3 regions of the Streptomyces sp. T028 genome follow, and region 1 is predicted to be linked to each of the others. Evidence: riboswitches for the same ligand, from Rfam matches in the RefSeq annotation. Region 1 holds a riboswitch; each other region holds the start of a gene.

Region 1 (6,674 bases):
GTTGGGGGCGGAGGCGGTGGTGGTGCCGGGCGCCTGGAGGGGGTCGCGGGAGCCGGAGGAGGCTCGTGAGGCGCGCTCGGTCGTTCCGGTGCCGCCGCCCGTGTCCGCTGCGATCCGGGCCCTTTCCGCCGCTGTCAGCCGGGCGAGGAGGCCGCGGGCCGTGGTGAGTTTGTCGGTGATGGTCTTCTTGTGTTTCTTCAGCTCCGTCTTGCGGGCCTTGAGGGAGGACAGTTCGAGGCGGGCGGCGCCGCGCAACTGCTCGATCTCACGGAGCTGGTGGCGGACGCGGGCGACGGCGGCGGACTGTCGGTCGCCGGCGCGTTCGGCGAAGGCGGCGCCGTCGAGGTACTGGTCGGGGTCGTCGGAAAGGGCCAGTTGCACGGCGGGGTCGAGGCCGCCGCTGCGGTACTGCGCAGCCGCCATCGTGCCCAGCGCCTCCCGTGCCGAGTTGAGCTGCTCCTCCTTGCGGGCCGCCTCGTCCCGCAGGGTCCGAAGGTGCCGCTGGGCGGCGGTGGCCTTCTCCTGCGCGCCGTTGTACTGCTCGGTGGCCGCCTCCGCCTCCTGGTACAGCCTGTCCACCTTGGCCTTGACCTGAGCGGTGGTCAGCTGGGGCTCGGCCTGTCCGGTGCCGTCGAAGGCCGTGGCGGTCGCCGCGCCTGCGAGGGCGAGGGTGAACGCCGTACGGGCCGTCTGGCCGCCGAGCGAGCGCTGTCGGGGCTTGCGGTGCGCTGCCACGTGGGACTGCACGTCCTTTCGTACGACCGCCTCGGCCGTGGGGTCCTCCGACCGTCGTCGGCCGGACCGGTGGCTGTCAGGAGCTCCATCGGCCGTCGGGGGAGCGGACGGACGACCGAGGGAGCGGCTGACGTGTCCGACGGCGGCCCGCACAGGGGGAGCGGGACGCCGCCGGACCTTCTCGGCGGTGGTGGCCGACTGCCGCCCCTGGCCTGGGCGGCGGTGGGGAGCCGGTCACCTGGGGGAGGACGCTAGGCCCGTCTGTGTCGGGTTGGTAACGCGATGTACGGAAAAGGCCTGAGCAGACCGCCGCGTGATCGTTTCTGTCCGGGCGTCCGGGGTGGGGGCGTCGGGTTCGCGCGGTGCGGTGATCGATGCGGCGGTTCCAGGACACCTCGGTGCGGGGGGATGCTATGGGGCGCATCAATACAGGCCCGGTCACATGGGGAGGGCCGGTGTCGGGTGGCGTGTGCCGGGCTGATTAGCATCCGGCCTCATGGACGTACTCATCCATCTCTTCGTCGGCCTGCACATCATCGGCATCGCCGCGCTCCTGGGCGGCTTCCTCACGCAGATGAAGGCCATGGGCCAGGGCACGGCCCGTTTCGTCCCCGCGATGCTGCACGGCGCGGCGACCATGCTGCTCACCGGCGTGATCCTGGTCGGCCTCAACCAGGCCGACGACCAGCCCGTCAACAACATCAAGATCGGGGTGAAGCTGGCGCTGCTCGTCGTGATCCTCGGCCTGGTCTATGTGAAGCGGGACGACGAGAAGGTGGAGAAGCCCCTGTTCGGCCTGGTCGGGCTGCTGACCGTGGCGAACATCTTCATCGCGGTCCTCTGGACGTGACGGACCCCGCGGACCCGGCCCACCCGGCGAACCCGGCGCGCAGGGCCGCCACGGCGACCGCCAGCCACACCGCCACCGCCACCCACAACAACACCTCCCCGGGCCCCTTCAGGCCCGGGAGGTCGGTGGCGGTGGCGACGGACTGCATCGCCACCGCCGTCATCCCCATTGGAAACACAGTCGCCCATCGCCGCATGTCGTAGCGCAGCCGTGGCCGGAGCAGCTCGGCGGCGAGCAGGACGACGTACCAGCACAGGGCGAGCACGAGCAGGGCGTTGGTCATCCCGCGCAGGACGCCCCGGTCGTCGGCGTTCCACAGGTACAGCCCGTGATCGGCGTCGATGAGCCTCGCCCCCGCGAGCGCCGAGACGGCGAGCGCCCCGCCGGCGACCCACTGGTCCCCGGCGCCCTCGGTCACCTGCCGCCAGTCGAACAGGGCGAACATGACCGCGTAGAGCACCAGGCCGAGCCAGAACAGCACGAGCGCGGTGTGCGCCGGCCAGGCGAGCGTCTCCGCCTTCCCCAGGGTCGCGCCCAGCACCGCGAGCGCCTGGGTGGCCACACAGCAAAGGAACACGTCCCCGGGCATCCGGCGGGCCTGATGGCTCATGACATGCCGTACGACATGCCGTACGACAGCCGTCATCAGCACTGGCCACAGCAGGGCGGACAGGGCCAGCAGCGCCCAGGCCCAGTTCTGCCGGCCGAGCTCCGAGACGCCCGTGCCGAGCACGGCCGTGGCGGCCACGGCCGTCAGCCCGCCCGGCGTGCCATCCTCCGCCAGCCGGCGCCGGCGCTCCCGCAGCAGCCGTACGACGAAGTCCGCGGCCAGCATCACCCAGGCTGTGCCGGCCAGCGCCAGCGTGGCATGGGAGAGCACCTCGTGTCCCGCCAGGCGCAGTCCGACCGACAGGATGCCGGTGGCCAGAACGGCGGCCCCGGCCGCCGGCGGACGCCGCGCCCACCAGGCGCGCGGGGAGGAGGTGCCGGGCATGAAGCCGATGCTAGGGATGCGAAGCGGCTCACGCGGCGGCACACGCGCGTAGAGGCAAAAAACGGCCTACGCGCGCGTGCCTGTACCCAAACGTGCCTCAGGCCGGGCGGACCACGCTGTGGATGCCCGACTCGCCGTCATAGTAGATGGACTCCTCGCGGACGTACGCGCCCGGCTTCGGGGCGTGGATCATCATGCCGTTGCCGATGTAGATGCCGACGTGGCTGACGTCGTCGTAGAAGAAGACCAGGTCACCGGGCTGGGCGTCGGCGAGGGAGACGGTGGTGCCCGCGTTCACCTGGTCGTAGGTGGTGCGCGGGAGGGAGACTCCGGCGGCCTTCCAGGCGGCCTGGGTCAGACCGGAGCAGTCGTAGGAGTCGGGGCCGGTGGCGCCCCAGACGTACGGCTTGCCGATCTGTGCGCGGGCGAAGGCGAGCGCCTTCTCGGCCTTGGTGGCGTACGAGGAGTCCGTGGACGAGGACGACGAGGATGACGAGGACGAGGAGGAGTCGGACGACCCGGAGGAGGACGTGCCGGCGTCCTGCTGGGCGGCCTGTTCCGCCGCCTGCTGCTGGGCCAGCTCGGCCGCCTTGCGCGCGGCCTCCTCCTGCTTCTGCTTCTCGATGGCCGCCAGCCGCGCCTTCTCCTCGGCCGTCAGCTGCGCCAGCAGCTCGCGGGCATCGCCGAGTTTCTTCTGGACGGTGGCCTTGGCGGTCTTCAGGTCGCTCTGGGCGTCGGTGAGCGTCGCGAGGCTCTCGGCGGCCTCCTGCCGCTTCTTCATCGTCGCCGACTGCTCGGTGACGTAGTCGTCGACCGCGCCCTTCTGACGGTCGGTCATCCGACCCATCAGCTGCGTCTGGTCGAAGTAGTCCTGCGGGGAGTCCGCCAGCAGGAAGGTCGCCGTGTCGGGCGCGGAGGCACCGGTGCGGTACTGGGCGGCGGCGAAGGAACCGAGCTCCTCCCGCGCCTCGTTGAGCTTCTGGGTGCGCTTCGCGACGTCATCGAGGAGACCGTCGACCCGCTTGCGCTGCTTGGTCGTCTTCTCCTTGGCGGCGTTGTACTTCTCGGTCGCCGACTCCGCCTGGCGGTAGAGGTCGTCGACCTTCTTCTCGACCTCCTCCAGGCTCGGCTTGCCGTCGTCGGCCGGGGCGGCGTTAGCCGTCTGGGAGAGCAGGGCCACGGACGTGAGGGCGGCGGTGGCCAGGGCGGGCGTGCGTATGCCTGCCACGCGGGTGCCCGAAAAGCGCGGCTTGCGGTGCTGCGACGCCAAGAGAGGCGACTCCTTCCATCGTCCGCCTACCGGGTTAGCTGTCGGGTTCGGGCGGATGGTTCGGAAGGGCGCCCTACGGCCGCCTCCCGTCGGGAGTCGGGCCGATTCACCCCGGGGTCTCGGTGGGTCCCCGGCTCCGGCTGCCGCGCAGGGGGCACACCGGACTCGGCGGAGGCCGTACGGCCCGGCGAGGTTCGCCGGTGGGGATCCGCGTGGCCTGCCCGGCACGGTAGCCAACTCGTGTGGCCCCTGTGAAGGTTGATGGGCGATATGCCCGATACATTTTTGTTATCTTGCGCAAAGCCGAGACATGGGATCACGTGCTGTGATAGCGCCGCCTCGGAAGGTGAGGAGCGGAGATGTTCGGGGGACGGCCCCGCGTTGTCAGTGGGGCGCCCTAGACTCGGAGAGCGATGAGCAGCCTCTTTGACGACAGCTTCCTGGCGAACCTCCAGGCCCCCGCCGGCCATGAGGAGGAACCCCCGCCGCCGCCCGAGGACGATCACGTTCCGGAGCCGCTTCCGGACGATCTGTTCGGCGGGAAGTTCGACGCGCCCCCGGACCGGGACGTGTACTACCGCGACGGCGCCGCCCGCCCCGCGCTCGACGCGGCCGCCCTCCTGGAGGGACTCAACGACAACCAGCGCGCGGCCGTCGTCCACGCCGGCACCCCTCTGCTCATCGTCGCCGGCGCCGGCTCCGGCAAGACCCGTGTGCTCACCCACCGCATCGCCCACCTCCTCGCCGAGCGCAACGTGCATGCGGGCCAGATCCTCGCGATCACCTTCACCAACAAGGCCGCGGGCGAGATGAAGGAGCGCGTCGAGCAGCTCGTCGGCCCGCGCGCGAACGCGATGTGGGTGATGACCTTCCACAGCGCGTGCGTGCGCATCCTGCGCCGCGAGAGCAAGAAGCTCGGCTTCACGTCGTCGTTCTCGATCTACGACGCAGCCGACTCCAAGCGGCTCATGGCCCTGGTCTGCCGTGATCTTGACCTCGACCCCAAGCGCTTCCCGCCGAAGTCCTTCAGCGCCAAGATCAGCAACCTGAAGAACGAGCTGATCGACGAGGAGGACTTCGCCGCCCAGGCCGGCGACGGCTTCGAGAAGACCCTCGCCCAGGCCTACGCGATGTACCAGTCGCGGCTGCGCGAGGCCAACGCCCTCGACTTCGACGACCTGATCATGACGACGGTCAACCTGCTGCGCGCCTTCCCCGATGTGGCCGAGCACTACCGCCGCCGCTTCCGTCATGTGCTCGTCGACGAGTACCAGGACACCAACCACGCCCAGTACGCCCTGGTCAGGGAGCTGGTCGGCACCTCCGAGCACCCGGTCGACGTACCCCCCGGCGAGTACGACGTCCCGCCCGCAGAGCTCTGCGTCGTCGGTGACGCCGACCAGTCGATCTACGCCTTCCGGGGCGCGACGATCCGCAACATCCTCCAGTTCGAGGAGGACTACCCGGACGCGACGACGATCCTGTTGGAGCAGAACTACCGCTCCACGCAGACGATCCTCTCCGCCGCCAACGCGGTCATCGAGCGCAACGAGTCCCGCCGCCCCAAGAACCTGTGGACCAACGCGGGCGCGGGTGCGCGCATCACCGGCTATGTCGCCGACACCGAGCACGACGAGGCACAGTTCGTCGCCGACGAGATAGACCGCCTCACCGACGCGGGCGACGCCAAGGCCGGCGACGTCGCGGTCTTCTACCGCACCAACGCCCAGTCCCGTGTCTTCGAAGAGGTCTTCATCCGCGTCGGCCTGCCCTACAAGGTCGTCGGCGGCGTCCGCTTCTACGAGCGCAAGGAGGTCCGGGACGTCCTGGCCTACCTGCGTGTCCTCGCCAACCCGGAGGACTCGGTCCCGCTGCGCCGCATCCTCAACGTGCCCAAGCGCGGCATCGGCGAGCGCGCCGAGGCGATGATCGACGCCCTGTCCCAGCGGGAGAAGATCAGCTTCCCGCAGGCGCTCAAGCGCGTCGACGAGGCCTACGGCATGGCCGCGCGGTCGACCAACGCCGTGAAGCGGTTCAACGTGCTGATGGAGGAGCTCCGGACGATCGTCGAGTCCGGCGCGGGCCCCGCGACCGTCCTGGAGGCGGTGCTCGAACGCACCGGCTACCTCGCCGAGTTGCAGGCCTCAACCGACCCGCAGGACGAGACCCGTATCGAGAACCTCCAGGAACTCGCCGCCGTGGCCCTGGAGTTCGAGCAGGAGCAGGCCGAGGGTGAGGGCGCGGCCACCGGCGGTCTCGCCGACTTCCTGGAGCGGGTCGCGCTCGTCGCCGACTCCGACCAGATCCCCGACGAGGACGAGGACGGCTCCGGCGTCATCACTCTGATGACCCTGCACACCGCCAAGGGCCTGGAGTTCCCGGTCGTCTTCCTCACCGGCATGGAGGACGGCGTGTTCCCGCACATGCGCGCCCTCGGCCAGACCAAGGAGCTGGAGGAGGAGCGCCGCCTGGCCTACGTCGGCATCACGCGCGCGCGTGAGCGGCTCTACCTCACGCGGTCCTCGCTGCGCAGCGCCTGGGGGCAGCCGTCGTACAACCCGCCGTCGCGGTTCCTGGAGGAGATCCCGGCGACTCATGTGGACTGGAAGCGGACGGGGGCGACCGCGCCCGTGTCCTCCGGTCCGGTGTCCGGGGTGGCGGCCTCCCTGTCCTCGACGCGCTCGCGCTCCACGGCCGCCGGTGCCTCCGGGTTCGCGACACGCCGGGGCGCGGCGGAGAAGCCGGTGGTGGCCCTGGCCGTCGGCGACCGTGTCACCCACGACCAGTTCGGACTCGGCACGGTCGTCGGCGTGAAGGGCACGGGC
Region 2 (6,674 bases), on a different contig from region 1:
GTCCACCCGGTCGGCGTACGTGTGGGTGGTGGTGATGTCCCCGTACGTCGCCTCGGAGGTGTTGAGGTTGTGGTTGTAGGCGTCCGCGCCCGCCTCGCGCAGCCGTTCGGCCTGGCCGTCGGAGAGCAGGCCCAGACAGGCGCACACCTCGACGCCCTCGTTCTGGTCCTTGATGGCCTTGATGGTCTCAGAGACGCGGTCCACGTCACGGTCGGTCGGACCGCGCCCGGACGCCACCAGACAGACCCGCTTGGCCCCGCCCGCGAGCCCGGCCGCCGCGGCCTTCGACGCCTCGTCGGGCTTGAGCCAGGTGTACTTCAGGATCCCGGCCGTGGAGCCGAGCCGCTGGGAGCAGTAGGAGCAGTCCTCGGGGCACAGGCCCGACTTGAGGTTGACGAGGTAGTTGAGTTTCACCCGTCGGCCGAACCAGTGCCGGCGCACCTTCCCGGCCGCGGCCACCACGTCCAGCACGTCGTCGTCGGAAGTGGCGAGGACGGCCAGCGCTTCCTCGCGGGTCGGCAGCTCGCGCCGAAGCCCCTTGTCCACCAGCGTGTTCAGCAGGTCCATGAGAGCCGATCCTGTCCTACGGGACCGCCCCGGGCCAAGGTAGGGATCACACAACACACCCGGTTCGACGTGTGGGTATTGCCACACCGTGGGTAGCGGTCCGTGACGCTAGGGTCTGTCCGCTACCTACAAAAGCCCCGGAGGAGCCATGGCGTTCGGCTGGATCGACGAACAGGCGGCCGCGCGCCGCCGGGCCGGACTCGTACGGACGTTGCGGCCCCGTCCGGCCGACTCCCCGCTGCTCGATCTCGCGAGCAACGACTACCTGGGCCTGTCCCGCCACCGGGAGGTCCGGGAGGGCGCCGCGGCGGCCGCGCGGACCTGGGGCGGCGGATCGACCGGCTCCCGGCTGGTCACCGGAACCACCGAGCTGCACACCGAGCTGGAGCGGGAGCTGGCCGCCTTCTGCGGTGTCGAGGCGGCGCTCGTCTTCTCCTCCGGGTACGCCGCGAACCTGGCCGCGGTCACCGCGCTGGCCCCGCACGGCTCGCTGATCGTCTCGGACGCGGGCAACCACGCCTCGCTCATCGACGGCTGCCGCCTGGCCCGGGGCACCACCCAGGTCGTGGCGCACGCCGACCCGGACGCCGTGCGCAAGGCGCTCGGCACGCACGACGGCCCGGCGGTGGCCGTCTCCGACACGGTCTTCTCGGTCGACGGCGACGCCGCCCCGCTGGCCGCCCTCGCCGCCGCCTGCCGGGAGCACGGCGCGGGGCTGGTGGTGGACGACGCGCACGGCCTCGGTGTGCTGGGCGACGGCGGCCAGGGCGCCCCGTACGCGGTGGGACTGGCCGGTGCCGAGGACGTCGTCGTCACGGTGACGCTGTCGAAGTCGCTCGGCAGTCAGGGCGGGGCGGTGCTGGGGCCCGCGCGGGTGATCGACCATCTGGTCAACGCGGCCCGGACCTTCATCTTCGACACGGGTCTGGCGCCGGCGGCGGCGGGCGCGGCCCTCGCGGCGCTCCGGCTGCTGCGCCGGGAGCCCGGGCGGGCGGCACGCGCGCGTGCGGTGGCGACCGAACTGCACGAGCGGCTGACGGCCGCGGGCCTGGAGGCGGTACGTCCGGACGCCGCGGTCGTCTCCGTGCGTGCGCCGTCCCCGGAGGAGGCCGTGCAGTGGGCGGCGGACTGCCGGTCGGCAGGCCTCGCCGTGGGCTGTTTCCGTCCTCCCTCCGTGCCCGACGGCATCTCACGCCTCAGGCTGACCGCCCGCGCCGACCTCTCCGGGGCCGAGCTGGATCGCGCTGTACGGGTGATCGGGGAGACGCGACCATGAGTCGGCGTGACACGGCCGTGGGTCGCCCCTGCTGACAGGTGGCTGTGTTCGGAAGGTGATCAGGCGACGGTGATCAGCGGAACGCGGCGGTGAAACCCGACCAGCTCTCGGGGGAGAAGAGCAGGGCGGGCCCGTCCGGGTCCTTGGAGTCGCGTACGGCGAGCAGTCCGGCGCAGGGCCCGAGGGCCGGCCGGGCCGTCTCCACGCAGTTGTTCGCTCCCGTGCTGTAGCTGCTGCGCAGCCACCGCACCTGAGGGAGAGCGTGGGGGTCGGTGCTGAGAGGTACGGTCCGAAGTACGTTCCGAGGCAGAGCAGTCATGGTGCCTCCCTACGCGCCGTCAGCTATCGCGGCGATGTATTCCAGTGATTCCCCGGGCGAAAGGGCATGCGCCCGAAGGGCGTTGAAGGCCTCGGTGTAGGCCTCGAGGTCTTCTTTCCGTTCGAGGTAGAGGCTACTCGTCAAGTGGTCGAGAACAACCACATCCAGATCGGGAGCGCTCGAAAATGAGAAAATAACGAAAGGGCCGGTGACGCCGATATGGGCGCCGGCCGCGAACGGCAGTACCTGAAGCCGGACTTGGGGCAGGTGCGCCGCCTCCATCAGCCGGACGAGCTGGTGCTCCATCACCTCGGGGCCGCCCACCTCCCGCCGCAGCACCGCCTCGTCCAGCACCGCTGTCAGCCTGAGCGGCGGCTGCCGGTGCAGCACGTCCTGGCGGGCGATCCGCACCTCCACCAGCGTGTCCAGCTGGTCCTCGTCCGCGCCCTCCACCGCCGCCCGGGTCACCGCGCGCGCGTACTCGGCCGTCTGGAGCAGCCCCGGGACCACGGTCGTCTCCAGCGTGCGCATCACGCCGGCCTGCGACTCCAGACTGATGAAGTCCCGGTAGGCGGCCGGCAGGACCCCGCGATAGGCGTGCCACCAGTGGTCCCGGCCCCCGCTCTCCTCCGAGCCGGCCAACGCCGTCATCAGGTCCCGCAGTTGTGGGTCCGTCACGCCGTAGGCGTCGAGAAGTAACCGCACATCGGCCGGTTTCGTACCACTGGTGCCGGTCTCGATACGGCTTACCTTGGACTGGTGCCAGCCGACGAGCCGGGCCGCCTCACCGCTCGTGAGCCCCGCCCGGGCGCGCAGACTGCGCAGTTCCGCGCCCAGCTTTCGGCGGCGCACCGCGGGACCGTGCTGCATGGGCTCCTCCTTGCTCCCCATGGATCGTCCTTGATGGACCGTCCCTGTGGACCGTCTTTATGGGCCGTCCTTATGGGCTGTCCAAAAACGCTCTGCCGCGGCAGAGTTCACCGCATTGGGCGACAGATATATGCATATCTTGGTGGATCGCCACCCGTGACCGGCGTGCTGATGGCAGTCTGGCGAAGAAGCACCAGTCCGGGACCGTACTCGAACCATCCGCAGCGTGTCGGACTCCGGTCCCGTGGGAAAGGGACGAGGTCGCCATGGCAGACCATCTGGAAGCATCCGTCACTCTGCCGAGCGATCCCGCCTCGGTCTCCACGGCCCGCGGCTTCGTGGCCGGCGCGCTCGGCGAATGGGGACTGCCGGCGGACTCGGAGGCGGCCGACACCATCCGGCTGATCGTCTCCGAACTCGCGACCAACGCCGTGCAGCACACCTTCGGACAGTCACCCACCTTCACGGTGGCCCTGGTGCTCGACCGGGACGAACGGCTGCGCATCGGCGTCACCGACAGCCACCCGCGCTTCCCCAAACGACTGCCGGCCGCCGTCCAGCAGGACAACGGCCGAGGCATGGTGATCATTCGCTGGCTGACCGCCGAGCGCGGCGGCAAGCTCAGAGTCCGCCCCACACGGGAGGGCGGCAAGACGGTCACGGTCGAGCTGCCGTGGACCGTCCCGGCCGAGCCGGTGGCGGGCGCCGCGGCGCCTCCGCGACCGGGCGAGCTCCCGGGGCGGTGAGGGCGCGTCAGGGACGCCGCCACCACCCCGGGAAGCGGTGCTCGGGCAGGTCCTAGCGGACCCGGCCGTACCAGACGCTCTTGGTCCAGATCTTCTCCAGCTTCACCACGCTACCGGTCTTCGGCGAGTGCCAGATCTTGCCCTTACCGGCGTAGATCCCGACGTGGTACACGTACGACCCCGAGTGGAAGAACACCAGGTCGCCCGCCTTGCGGCTGGAGGCCGAGATGTGGCGCGTCTTGTTGTACTGCTGCGCAGCCGTGCGCGGCAGGGTCTTGCCCGCCTTCTTGAACGAGTACATCGTGAGACCTGAGCAGTCGAACCTCTTCGGTCCGGCCGCCCCGTACTTGTACGGTGCACCCTTCTTGGACGCCGCGACCTGGAGCGCCTTGGTCGCCGGCGTGGCCGCCGCGGCGTCGGAGGCGACACCGGGGATCACGATCGATCCGCCCACGGCGGCGATGGCGAACGCGGAGGCCGTACCGGCCCGGGCCATGAGCGACGGGACACGATTGAGCGCAGTCATGCGCAACCCTTCGTCAACCGCCTGTGAAGGATGACCTGTCGGATTCGGGCTGACAAAGGTGCCCGGCCGCTCGCGCGGCTTCACCCCAAGGGCTGCTCGACCCGGTCATGGCGTGACCGTTCCGGCGACCCGTCGTGCTTGGGTCCTCCACTCCTGCCGATGCACTCCTGTCGACGGGTCAATCCGGGCAGCGGCAGGACTCGGCGTCCGCCCGGACCGCCCCGCCGCTTGTGGCGGGGACTTGTCGTCAGACACGGATCTTGACTCACCGTTGACCGAAAATCCCAATGGAACCGGTGATTTGTGGGGTTCCTCACCACTCACCCGTTCGGGTGGACACCCTGATGGGGGTTCAGGTGTCAAGGCCGCCAAAGGCCCCCCGACCTGCGCCGCTACCCCTTGCGCCGACCCGGAAAACAGCGCCTTCGGCACAATGCGCTCGCTCGCAAGGGGGGCCGCCGCTACGCCGAACGGGGGTAACCCGTCTGGTGCGTTTCAGGTCCGGCCCGGACGTCACGGACGGCGCGGCGGTGCGCCGAGCCGGACGGGCGTGCGTCAACTGTCGGAGAGCGGAGGTACCGTGACGCGCGCTGTGCGGCGCTCCCCGTCCAGGACGCGCAGCGCCCGCGCGAGGGTCGGCGCGTGCAGCTCGCTCTCGCCCCGCTGGTGCATCAACGTCAGCGCGTCCCGCAGCTCCGCTGCCCTCGCCACCAGCGCCTGGGCGGCCCGCAGGCCCCGGTAGGTGTCACCGTCGTGCGCGGGATTGATCCGCCCGAGCAGATCCACCACGTCCAGATAACGGTCGATCAGCTCGGCCTCGGCGCGGGTGAGCGCGGGCAGCGGCGGCAGCTCGGGAACCATCGCGGCTCACCTCGCCCCGGCGATGTCGCGACGGCTCGGGACGACCCCGTCCACCAGGCCGTACTCCACGGCCTGAGCCGCGGTCAGGATCAGATCCCGCTCGATGTCCTCGGTCACCTGTTCGGGGGCGCGCCCGGTGTGCCGTACGAGCATCTCCTCCAGCAGGTCCCGGGTGCGGGACAGCTCCTCGGCCTGGATCGCCAGGTCGCTGGTCTGTCCCTCGACGGGCTCGGGCAGCGCCGGCTGCCGGACCACCATCCTGGCGCCCGGCAGCGCGAACCGCTTGCCCGGCGTGCCCGCCGCCAGCAGCACGGCCGCCGACGAGCCGGCCTGGCCCAGGCAGGTCGTCTCCACGTCACAGGTGACGTACCGGAGGGTGTCGTAGATCGCGGTCATCGCGCTGAACGAGCCGCCGGGGGAGTTGATGTACAGCGCGATGTCCCGGTCCGGGTCCTTGTGCTCCAGGTACATGAACTGGGCCATCACGTGGTTCGCCGCGGTGTCGTCGATCGGCGTCCCGAGGAAGACGATCCGCTCCTCCAGCAGCTTCGAGTACGGATCCATCGTGCGGTGTCCGTAGCTCGTGCGTTCCGTGAACTCGGGCAGGACGTAACGGGCGGACGGTCGGGTCATCGGGAACCCCTCCTTCGACGTCTGGCGCATCTGTAAAAAATGTACAGGACGTACGTGACGTTAGAATGGGGTCAGGTTCTGGTGATCAAGTCGAATGCCCAGCTCAGAGGCCGTTTTGACGGTTCGCCGAGGGCGGATATCTCACAACTTTCTCTACGAACTTTCGTTTGGATCGCCGGGCGGACCAGGGGAAAATGCCTGCGATGTGAAGTCCGGCCGGGTAGACGGTTGCGGTCGTCTCGTAGCGGGTGGCGATGACCGAAGCCGGACACTCATTCGCTCGTGGCCATGGGCAGTGCCGTGTGTGGCCTCAGGACATGGATGACATGCGCTGCTGCTCGGCCTTGTCACAGTGCTGGGGCGGATCGTCTGGATGCGCCTCGCCCAGGGAGAGGCGGCCTGGGCGTAGGTGGCCATCGTCGTCGGCGTGACCGCGGCACTCGGCACCGTCTTCGCGCTCAGCTTCACGATCGGTCATCTGCGGGCCGCACGCAGGCAACGATCTTGTACGGTCCCGAGGTCGACGCGGGGACCCCGCCGGGCCGGGTCCAGCCCAGAGGGGCGCCCAGGAGGTGGACCCGCTGGGGGAGGGCACCCGTGCGCATCACCTCGTCGATGGCGCCGACGGCCGTGGCGTCCAGGTCCGGCGTCGCGTCCGTGACCTGGGTGACCCCCCAGCGGGCGAGGCGTGCGCCGAGGGCACGCAGGTCGGGTGGCCCGGTACGGGGCCAACGGGCGCGGAGCCAGTCGTCGGCGCGCCACAGCCGTCCGGTGGGTCGGCCCCGGCCGTCGCGTTCGATGCCGTGGTGGTTCGCCCGCGCGCGTCCGAGGGCCAGTGCGCCGGCGGTGTTGACCATCCACAGTGCGCCGCTGCGG
Region 3 (6,674 bases), on a different contig from region 1:
AGCACCGCCTGGCCAACGGCCTTCGCGTGGTGCTCTCCGAGGACCACCTGACCCCCGTCGCGGCGGTGTGCCTCTGGTACGACGTCGGCTCCCGTCACGAAGTCAAGGGCCGTACCGGCCTGGCTCACCTTTTCGAGCACCTCATGTTCCAGGGCTCCGCCCAGGTCAAGGGCAACGGCCACTTCGAGCTGGTCCAGGGCGCCGGCGGCTCCCTCAACGGCACCACCAGCTTCGAGCGCACCAACTACTTCGAGACCATGCCCGCCCACCAGCTGGAGCTCGCCCTCTGGCTGGAGGCCGACCGCATGGGCTCCCTGCTCGCCGCCCTGGACGACGAGTCCATGGAGAACCAGCGCGACGTCGTGAAGAACGAACGCCGCCAGCGCTACGACAACGTGCCCTACGGCACCGCCTTCGAGAAGCTGACCGCCCTCGCCTACCCGGACGGCCACCCCTACCACCACACGCCGATCGGCTCGATGGCCGACCTGGACGCGGCCACCCTGGAGGACGCGCGCGCGTTCTTCCGCACGTACTACGCGCCCAACAACGCCGTCCTGTCCGTCGTCGGCGACATCGACCCCGAGCAGACCCTCGCCTGGATCGAGAAGTACTTCGGCTCCATCGCCTCGCACGACGGCAAGCCCGAGCCGCGCGACGGCACCCTGCCCGACGTCATCGGCGACCAGCTGCGCGAGGTCGTCGAGGAGGAGGTTCCGGCCCGCGCCCTGATGGCCGCCTACCGCCTGCCGAACGACGGCACGCGCGCGTGCGACGCGGTCGACCTGGCGCTCACCGTGCTGGGCGGCGGCGAGTCCTCCCGTCTGTACAACCGGCTGGTGCGCCGTGACCGTACGGCCGTCGCCGCCGGCTTCGGGCTGCTGCGGCTCGCCGGGGCGCCCTCCCTGGGCTGGCTGGACGTGAAGACGTCCGGGGACGTCGAGGTGCCCGTCATCGAGGCCGCCATCGACGAGGAGCTCGCCCGGTTCGCCGAGGAGGGCCCCACGGCCGAGGAAATGGAGCGCGCCCAGGCCCAGTTGGAGCGCGAGTGGCTCGACCGGCTCGGCACCGTCGCGGGCCGCGCCGACGAACTGTGCCGGTTCGCCGTCCTGTTCGGCGACCCGCAGCTCGCCCTCACCGCCGTCCAGCGCGTCCTGGACATCACGTCCGAGGAGGTGCGGGAGGTCGCCAAGGCCCGCCTGCGCCCCGACAACCGCGCGGTCCTCGTCTACGAGCCGACCGCCCCCGAAGCCCCCGCCGACCAGGACGAGAACGAGGAGGCGGCCCAGTGACGGAGCTCGCCACGATGGACTTCCACCCCCAGCCCCGGGCGGGCGAGGCCAGGCCGTGGGCGTTCCCGGCGCCCGAACGCGGCACGCTGGACAACGGCCTGACCGTCCTGCACTGCCACCGCCCCGGCCAGCAGGTCGTCGCCGTCGAGGTCCTCCTCGACGCGCCCCTGGACGCCGAACCGGCCGGCCTGGACGGCGTCGCCACGATCATGGCGCGCGCGTTCTCCGAGGGCACCGACCAGCACTCCGCCGAGGAGTTCGCCGCCGAGCTGGAGCGCTGCGGCGCCACCCTCGACGCGCACGCCGACCACCCCGGCGTCCGGCTCAGCCTGGAGGTGCCCGCCTCCCGGCTGCCCAAGGCGCTCGGCCTGCTCGCCGACGCCCTGCGCGCGCCCGCCTTCGCCGACAGCGAGGTCGAGCGCCTCGTCCACAACCGTCTGGACGAGATCCCGCACGAGCTGGCCAACCCCTCCCGCCGCGCCGCCAAGGAGCTCTCCAAGGAGCTGTTCCCGGCGACCGCGCGCATGTCGCGGCCCCGCCAGGGCACCGCGGAGACCGTCGAGAAGATCGACTCCGCCGCCGTGCGGGCCTTCTACGAGCGGCACGTCCGGCCGGCCACGTCCACGGCGGTGGTTGTCGGCGACCTCACGGGCGTCGACCTGGCCGCGCTCCTCGGAGAGACCCTGGGCGCCTGGACGGGCACCCCGGCCCAGCAGCGGCCCGTGCCGCCGGTGACCGCCGACGACACCGGCCGCGTCGTCATCGTGGACCGCCCCGGAGCCGTCCAGACGCAGCTGCTCATCGGCCGGATCGGCGCCGACCGGCACGCGCGCGTGTGGGCCGCCCAGGTCCTCGGCACGTACTGCCTCGGCGGCACTCTCACCTCCCGCCTGGACCGCGTCCTGCGCGAGGAGAAGGGCTACACGTACGGGGTGCGCGCGTTCGGGCAGGTCCTGCGCTCCGCCCCCGACGGCTCGGGCGCGGCGATGCTCGCCATCAGCGGCTCCGTCGACACACCGAACACCGGTCCTGCCCTGGACGACCTGTGGAAGGTGCTGCGCACCCTCGCCGCCGAGGGCCTGACCGACGCCGAGCGCGACGTCGCCGTGCAGAACCTGGTGGGTGTGGCGCCGCTGAAGTACGAGACCGCGGCGGCCGTCGCGAGCACGCTGGCCGACCAGGTCGAGCAATCCCTGCCCGACGACTACCAGGCCACGCTGTACCAGCAGCTCGCCGCGACCGGCACGGTCGAGGCCACCGCGGCGGCCGTGAGCGCCTTCCCGGTGGACCGTCTGGTGACCGTCCTCGTCGGTGACGCCGCTCAGATCAAGGAGCCCGTGGAGGCGCTCGGCATCGGCGAAGTGACCGTCGTCGCCGCCGAGTAGGCGCCGGGAGGCACGGACGTGTTGCGGCCCCGGGTGACAGAGGTGTCCTCCCGGGGGCTGTACCGGGGGCCGCAGGATGTCCGAATTGGGGCGGAGGTTGCCTGTCTGCCGTGTGGCGTGCGCTACAAAAGCCGTGATCCGTTTGAGGATTGATAACGGTCCCGCATACCGTCGGCCCGGCTGTTCGTCAGGCAGTGCGCCGCATCCGCGGCACCGGACAGTCATCGCCGAGTCCCCGTACGGCGCGAGCCAGGGGAGCCGGGGACCCATATCAGTCCCTGGGGTGAATCGGGCGCCCGCGCGTGAGCGAGGGGGTCCGTAGGAGACCTTCCTGCTCCGAACCCGTCAGCTAACCCGGTAGGCGAGAAGGAAGGAAAGGACCGCTCGTCTTGGCGTACACCTGCGCCACCGGGAAGCATCGCCGGCCCAGCCGGATGCAGCGCACCTCCGTCCGCGCGGCGGGTTTCGCGGCGCTGACCACCACCGGTGTCATGGCCACCGTCGCCTCCACCCCGGCTCTCGCCGCGGAGCCGACCCCCGAGCAGACCGGGCTGATCCCCGTCGTCGCCGCTGGTGAGGCCGTCGCCGACCAGGTCGACGACCAGGTCGCCCTGCAGAAGAAGGCCGCCTTCGAGGAGGCCGCGCGTGAGGCCGCCGCCAAGAAGGCCGCGGAGGAGCGCGAGGCACGCGTGCGTGCCGCCCGCGAGGCCGAGCGCAAGCGTCTGAACGCCTTCGTGCTGCCGATCACCGGCTCCTACGTCTCCACCGGCTATCACGCGAGCAGCTCCCTGTGGTCCTCCGGCAGTCACACCGGCATCGACTTCCACGCCGCCAGCGGCACGTCCGTGCACGCGGTCGGCCTGGGCACCGTCGTCGAGGCGGGCTGGGGCGGGTCGTACGGCAACCAGGTCGTCATCAAGATGAACGACGGCACGTACACCCAGTACGGCCACCTGTCCTCCATCGGCGTCTCGGTGGGCCAGCAGGTCACCCCTGGGCAGCAGATCGGCCTGTCTGGCGCGACCGGCAACGTCACCGGCGCGCATCTGCACTTCGAGGCCCGTACGACGGCGGAGTACGGCTCCGACATCGACCCGCTCGCCTACCTCCGCCAGCACGGCGTCACCATCTGACGGCACCCGGCGACGTCTGACGGCACCCGGCGACGGCCCGTCCCGAGCCCCGGCCCACGCGGCCGGGGCTTTCGCCGTTTTCGGCACCTCGCTGTCCAAAAAATATCCCTGGATTCCGGCCCGCCGTCGGAAATTCCGGCTCATTGCAATAGAGTCACGGAACACACGTCAATCGGCGGCGCTCGGCGACGTTTCACGGGGATTAAGGCGGAGGTCGGTATGCGTATTCCGGCGCACTCGGTGTGCACGGCCATCCGGGACGACATCGTCGCCGGTGTCTACGAGCGCGGCGGCCGCCTCACCGAGGAACTCCTCGCCCGCCGCTACGGCGTTTCCCGGGTCCCCGTCCGGGAGGCACTGCGCACCCTGGAGGCCGAGGGCTTCGTCGTGACCCGGCGGCACGCGGGCGCGTGTGTCGCGGAACCGACCGAGCAGGAGGCGGCCGACCTGCTGGAGATGCGCATGCTCCTGGAGCCGCTCGGTGCCGCCCGGGCCGCCCAGCGGCGCACCGAGGCCCACCTGAAGGTGCTGCGCGGACTCGTCCGGCTGGGCCAGGAGCGGGCCAGGAGGGGCAACAGCGAGGATCTGCGCTCCCTGGGCGGCTGGTTCCACGAGACGCTCGCCCAGGCCTCCGGAAGCCACGCCCTGACGTCCATGCTCACCCAGCTGCGCCACAAGATCGCCTGGATGTACGCGGTGGAGGCGCCCGCCAACCCCGTGGAGTCCTGGGCGGAGCACGGCGCGATCGTGGACGCGGTGGCGCGGGGCGACCAGGAGCGGGCGCGGACGGTCACGGCGCTGCACACCGAGCGCGCGAGCGCCGCCCACCGGCTGCGTTTCGTCGGCGGCGCGGACCGCGCCGACCGTGTGAGGACTTCGCAACCTCCCGTAAACATGACGGGTCTGCGTCATTAACACGGGAGCCGTATACAAAGAAGAGATATTCGGCGGAGAGGTATTTCCGCTGCCCTTTTCCGTGCGCGCCCGGAATTCTCGGTGGCGCGCATTCGGTGTGCCCGGCCCCGGGTTTCCGGTTATGCCGCCGGTAATGTCGCGGAGCAGCCGCGGAGCAGCCGCGGAGCGAGCGTGGAAGTGAGCGCGGAAGCCAGCGCTGAATCAGGCGTGAAAAAACGGCGGGGCCGCGCCACCCCGAGGGTGACGCGGCCCCGCGTGTGACTCAGACGGTCTCGGGGAGCTCCTCGAGACCCTCGGCGACCAGCTTCGCCAGCCGGTCCAGGGCGATGTCCGCGCCCTCGGCGTCGGAGGCGAGGACGATCTCCTCGCCCCCCTTCGCGCCGAGGCCGAGGACGGCCAGCATGGAGGCCGCGTTGACGGGGGTGCCGTCGGCCTTGGAGATCGTCACCGGGACGCCTGCGGCCGTGGCGGCTCGGACGAAGATGGAAGCGGGGCGGGCGTGGAGGCCCTCGGCCCAGCCGACGTTGACGCGGCGCTCAGCCATGTGTTGCTGCCCTTCGGTTCTCAGGTTGTCTAGACCGGTGTTGTCTAGACCAGTGTTCCACACGTGAAGCCGGTGAGGAACGGGCCGAACGTCCCGTTCCTCTGGCGGTCGCCGGATCGCGGCCTCGATCCTGCTTCCGTCCTCCACAGACTGCCTCGCGCCGTTGTCGTACGCGAGCCGTACTCTGGGCCCCATGCAGAGCGCCTCGGACCGGCACGAGTACCCCGCCCACTGGGAAGCCGACGTGGTGCTGCGCGACGGCGGCACCGCGCGCATCCGCCCCATCACCGTCGATGACGCCGAGCGCCTGGTCAGCTTCTACGAGCAGGTCTCGGACGAGTCGAAGTACTACCGCTTCTTCGCGCCCTACCCGCGACTGTCCGCGAAGGACGTCCACCGCTTCACGCACCACGACTTTGTGGACAGGGTGGGACTCGCGGCCACGGTCGGCGGCGAGTTCATCGCAACCGTACGCTATGACCGCATTGGTGCCGACGGTATGGCCGCCTCCGCGCCCGCCGACGAGGCCGAGGTCGCCTTCCTCGTCCAGGACGCCCACCAGGGGCGCGGCGTCGCCTCCGCCCTTCTCGAACACATCGCGGCCGTCGCGCGGGAGCGGGGCATCCGCCGCTTCGCCGCCGAGGTGCTGCCCGCCAACACCAAGATGATCAAGGTGTTCACGGACGCCGGCTACACCCAGCAGCGCAGCTTCGAGGACGGCGTGGTCCGCCTGGAGTTCGACCTCGAACCCACCGAACGCTCCCTGGCGGTGCAGCGCGCGCGGGAGCAGCGCGCCGAGTCCCACTCCGTACGACGGCTGCTGGCGCCCGGCTCGGTCGCCGTCGTCGGCACCGGGCGCGCCCCCGGCGGCGTCGGCCGCAGCGTCCTCGGCAACCTCCGCGAGGCCGGCTTCACCGGCCCCCTGTACGCCGTGAACCGGGCGTTCCCCGAAGACCTCAAGGAGATCGACGGGGTCCCCGCACACCGCTCCGTCCGCGACATCGCCGGCCCCGTCGACCTCGCGATCGTCGCCGTCCCCGCCGACCTCGTGCCCGAGGTCGTCACCGAGTGCGGCGAACACGGCGTCCAGGGCCTCGTCGTCCTCTCCGCCGGATACGCCGAGAGCGGCCCCGACGGCCGCGAACGCCAGCGCGCCCTCGTCCGGCACGCACGCGCGTACGGCATGCGGATCATCGGCCCCAACGCCTTCGGCGTCATCAACACCTCCCCGCAGGTGCGGCTCAACGCCTCGCTCGCCCCCGAGATGCCGCGCCCCGGCCGCATCGGACTGTTCGCCCAGTCCGGCGCCATCGGCATCGCCCTGCTGTCCCGGCTGGACCGGCGCGGCGGCGGCGTCACCGGTGTCACCGGCGTCTCCACCTTCGTCTCCTCCGGCAACCGCGCG

What was found. A riboswitch is a leader RNA that binds a small molecule or an ion and turns the genes downstream of it on or off. The one in region 1 is predicted to bind cyclic di-AMP.
Region 2: it holds a riboswitch for cyclic di-AMP, as region 1 does, so the genes downstream of both, ACLZN2_RS22920 (C40 family peptidase) here and ACLZN2_RS35680 (NlpC/P60 family protein) in region 1, are expected to answer to the same signal.
Region 3: it holds a riboswitch for cyclic di-AMP, as region 1 does, so the genes downstream of both, ACLZN2_RS17030 (M23 family metallopeptidase) here and ACLZN2_RS35680 (NlpC/P60 family protein) in region 1, are expected to answer to the same signal.

What each region holds. Positions count from the first base shown of each region.
Region 1 covers NZ_JBLRVZ010000041.1:38,471-45,144, forward strand. The annotation lists gene ACLZN2_RS35665 (NlpC/P60 family protein) at 1-735, opposite strand, end outside; gene ACLZN2_RS35670 (hypothetical protein) at 1,232-1,585, shown strand; gene ACLZN2_RS35675 (tellurite resistance/C4-dicarboxylate transporter family protein) at 1,563-2,579, opposite strand; gene ACLZN2_RS35680 (NlpC/P60 family protein) at 2,677-3,849, opposite strand; cyclic di-AMP (ydaO/yuaA leader) riboswitch at 3,857-4,030, opposite strand; gene pcrA (DNA helicase PcrA) at 4,263-6,674, shown strand, end outside.
Region 2 covers NZ_JBLRVZ010000024.1:15,416-22,089, forward strand. The annotation lists gene bioB (biotin synthase BioB) at 1-567, opposite strand, end outside; gene ACLZN2_RS22900 (8-amino-7-oxononanoate synthase) at 716-1,843, shown strand; gene ACLZN2_RS22905 (DUF397 domain-containing protein) at 1,917-2,162, opposite strand; gene ACLZN2_RS22910 (helix-turn-helix domain-containing protein) at 2,172-3,032, opposite strand; gene ACLZN2_RS22915 (ATP-binding protein) at 3,299-3,778, shown strand; gene ACLZN2_RS22920 (C40 family peptidase) at 3,831-4,304, opposite strand; cyclic di-AMP (ydaO/yuaA leader) riboswitch at 4,308-4,490, opposite strand; gene ACLZN2_RS22925 (hypothetical protein) at 4,860-5,165, opposite strand; gene ACLZN2_RS22930 (ATP-dependent Clp protease proteolytic subunit) at 5,172-5,798, opposite strand; gene ACLZN2_RS22935 (hypothetical protein) at 6,263-6,655, opposite strand.
Region 3 covers NZ_JBLRVZ010000016.1:105,778-112,451, reverse strand. The annotation lists gene ACLZN2_RS17040 (M16 family metallopeptidase) at 1-1,292, shown strand, start outside; gene ACLZN2_RS17035 (M16 family metallopeptidase) at 1,289-2,677, shown strand; cyclic di-AMP (ydaO/yuaA leader) riboswitch at 2,893-3,055, shown strand; gene ACLZN2_RS17030 (M23 family metallopeptidase) at 3,067-3,810, shown strand; gene ACLZN2_RS17025 (GntR family transcriptional regulator) at 4,030-4,725, shown strand; gene ACLZN2_RS17020 (HPr family phosphocarrier protein) at 4,988-5,269, opposite strand; gene ACLZN2_RS17015 (GNAT family N-acetyltransferase) at 5,463-6,674, shown strand, end outside.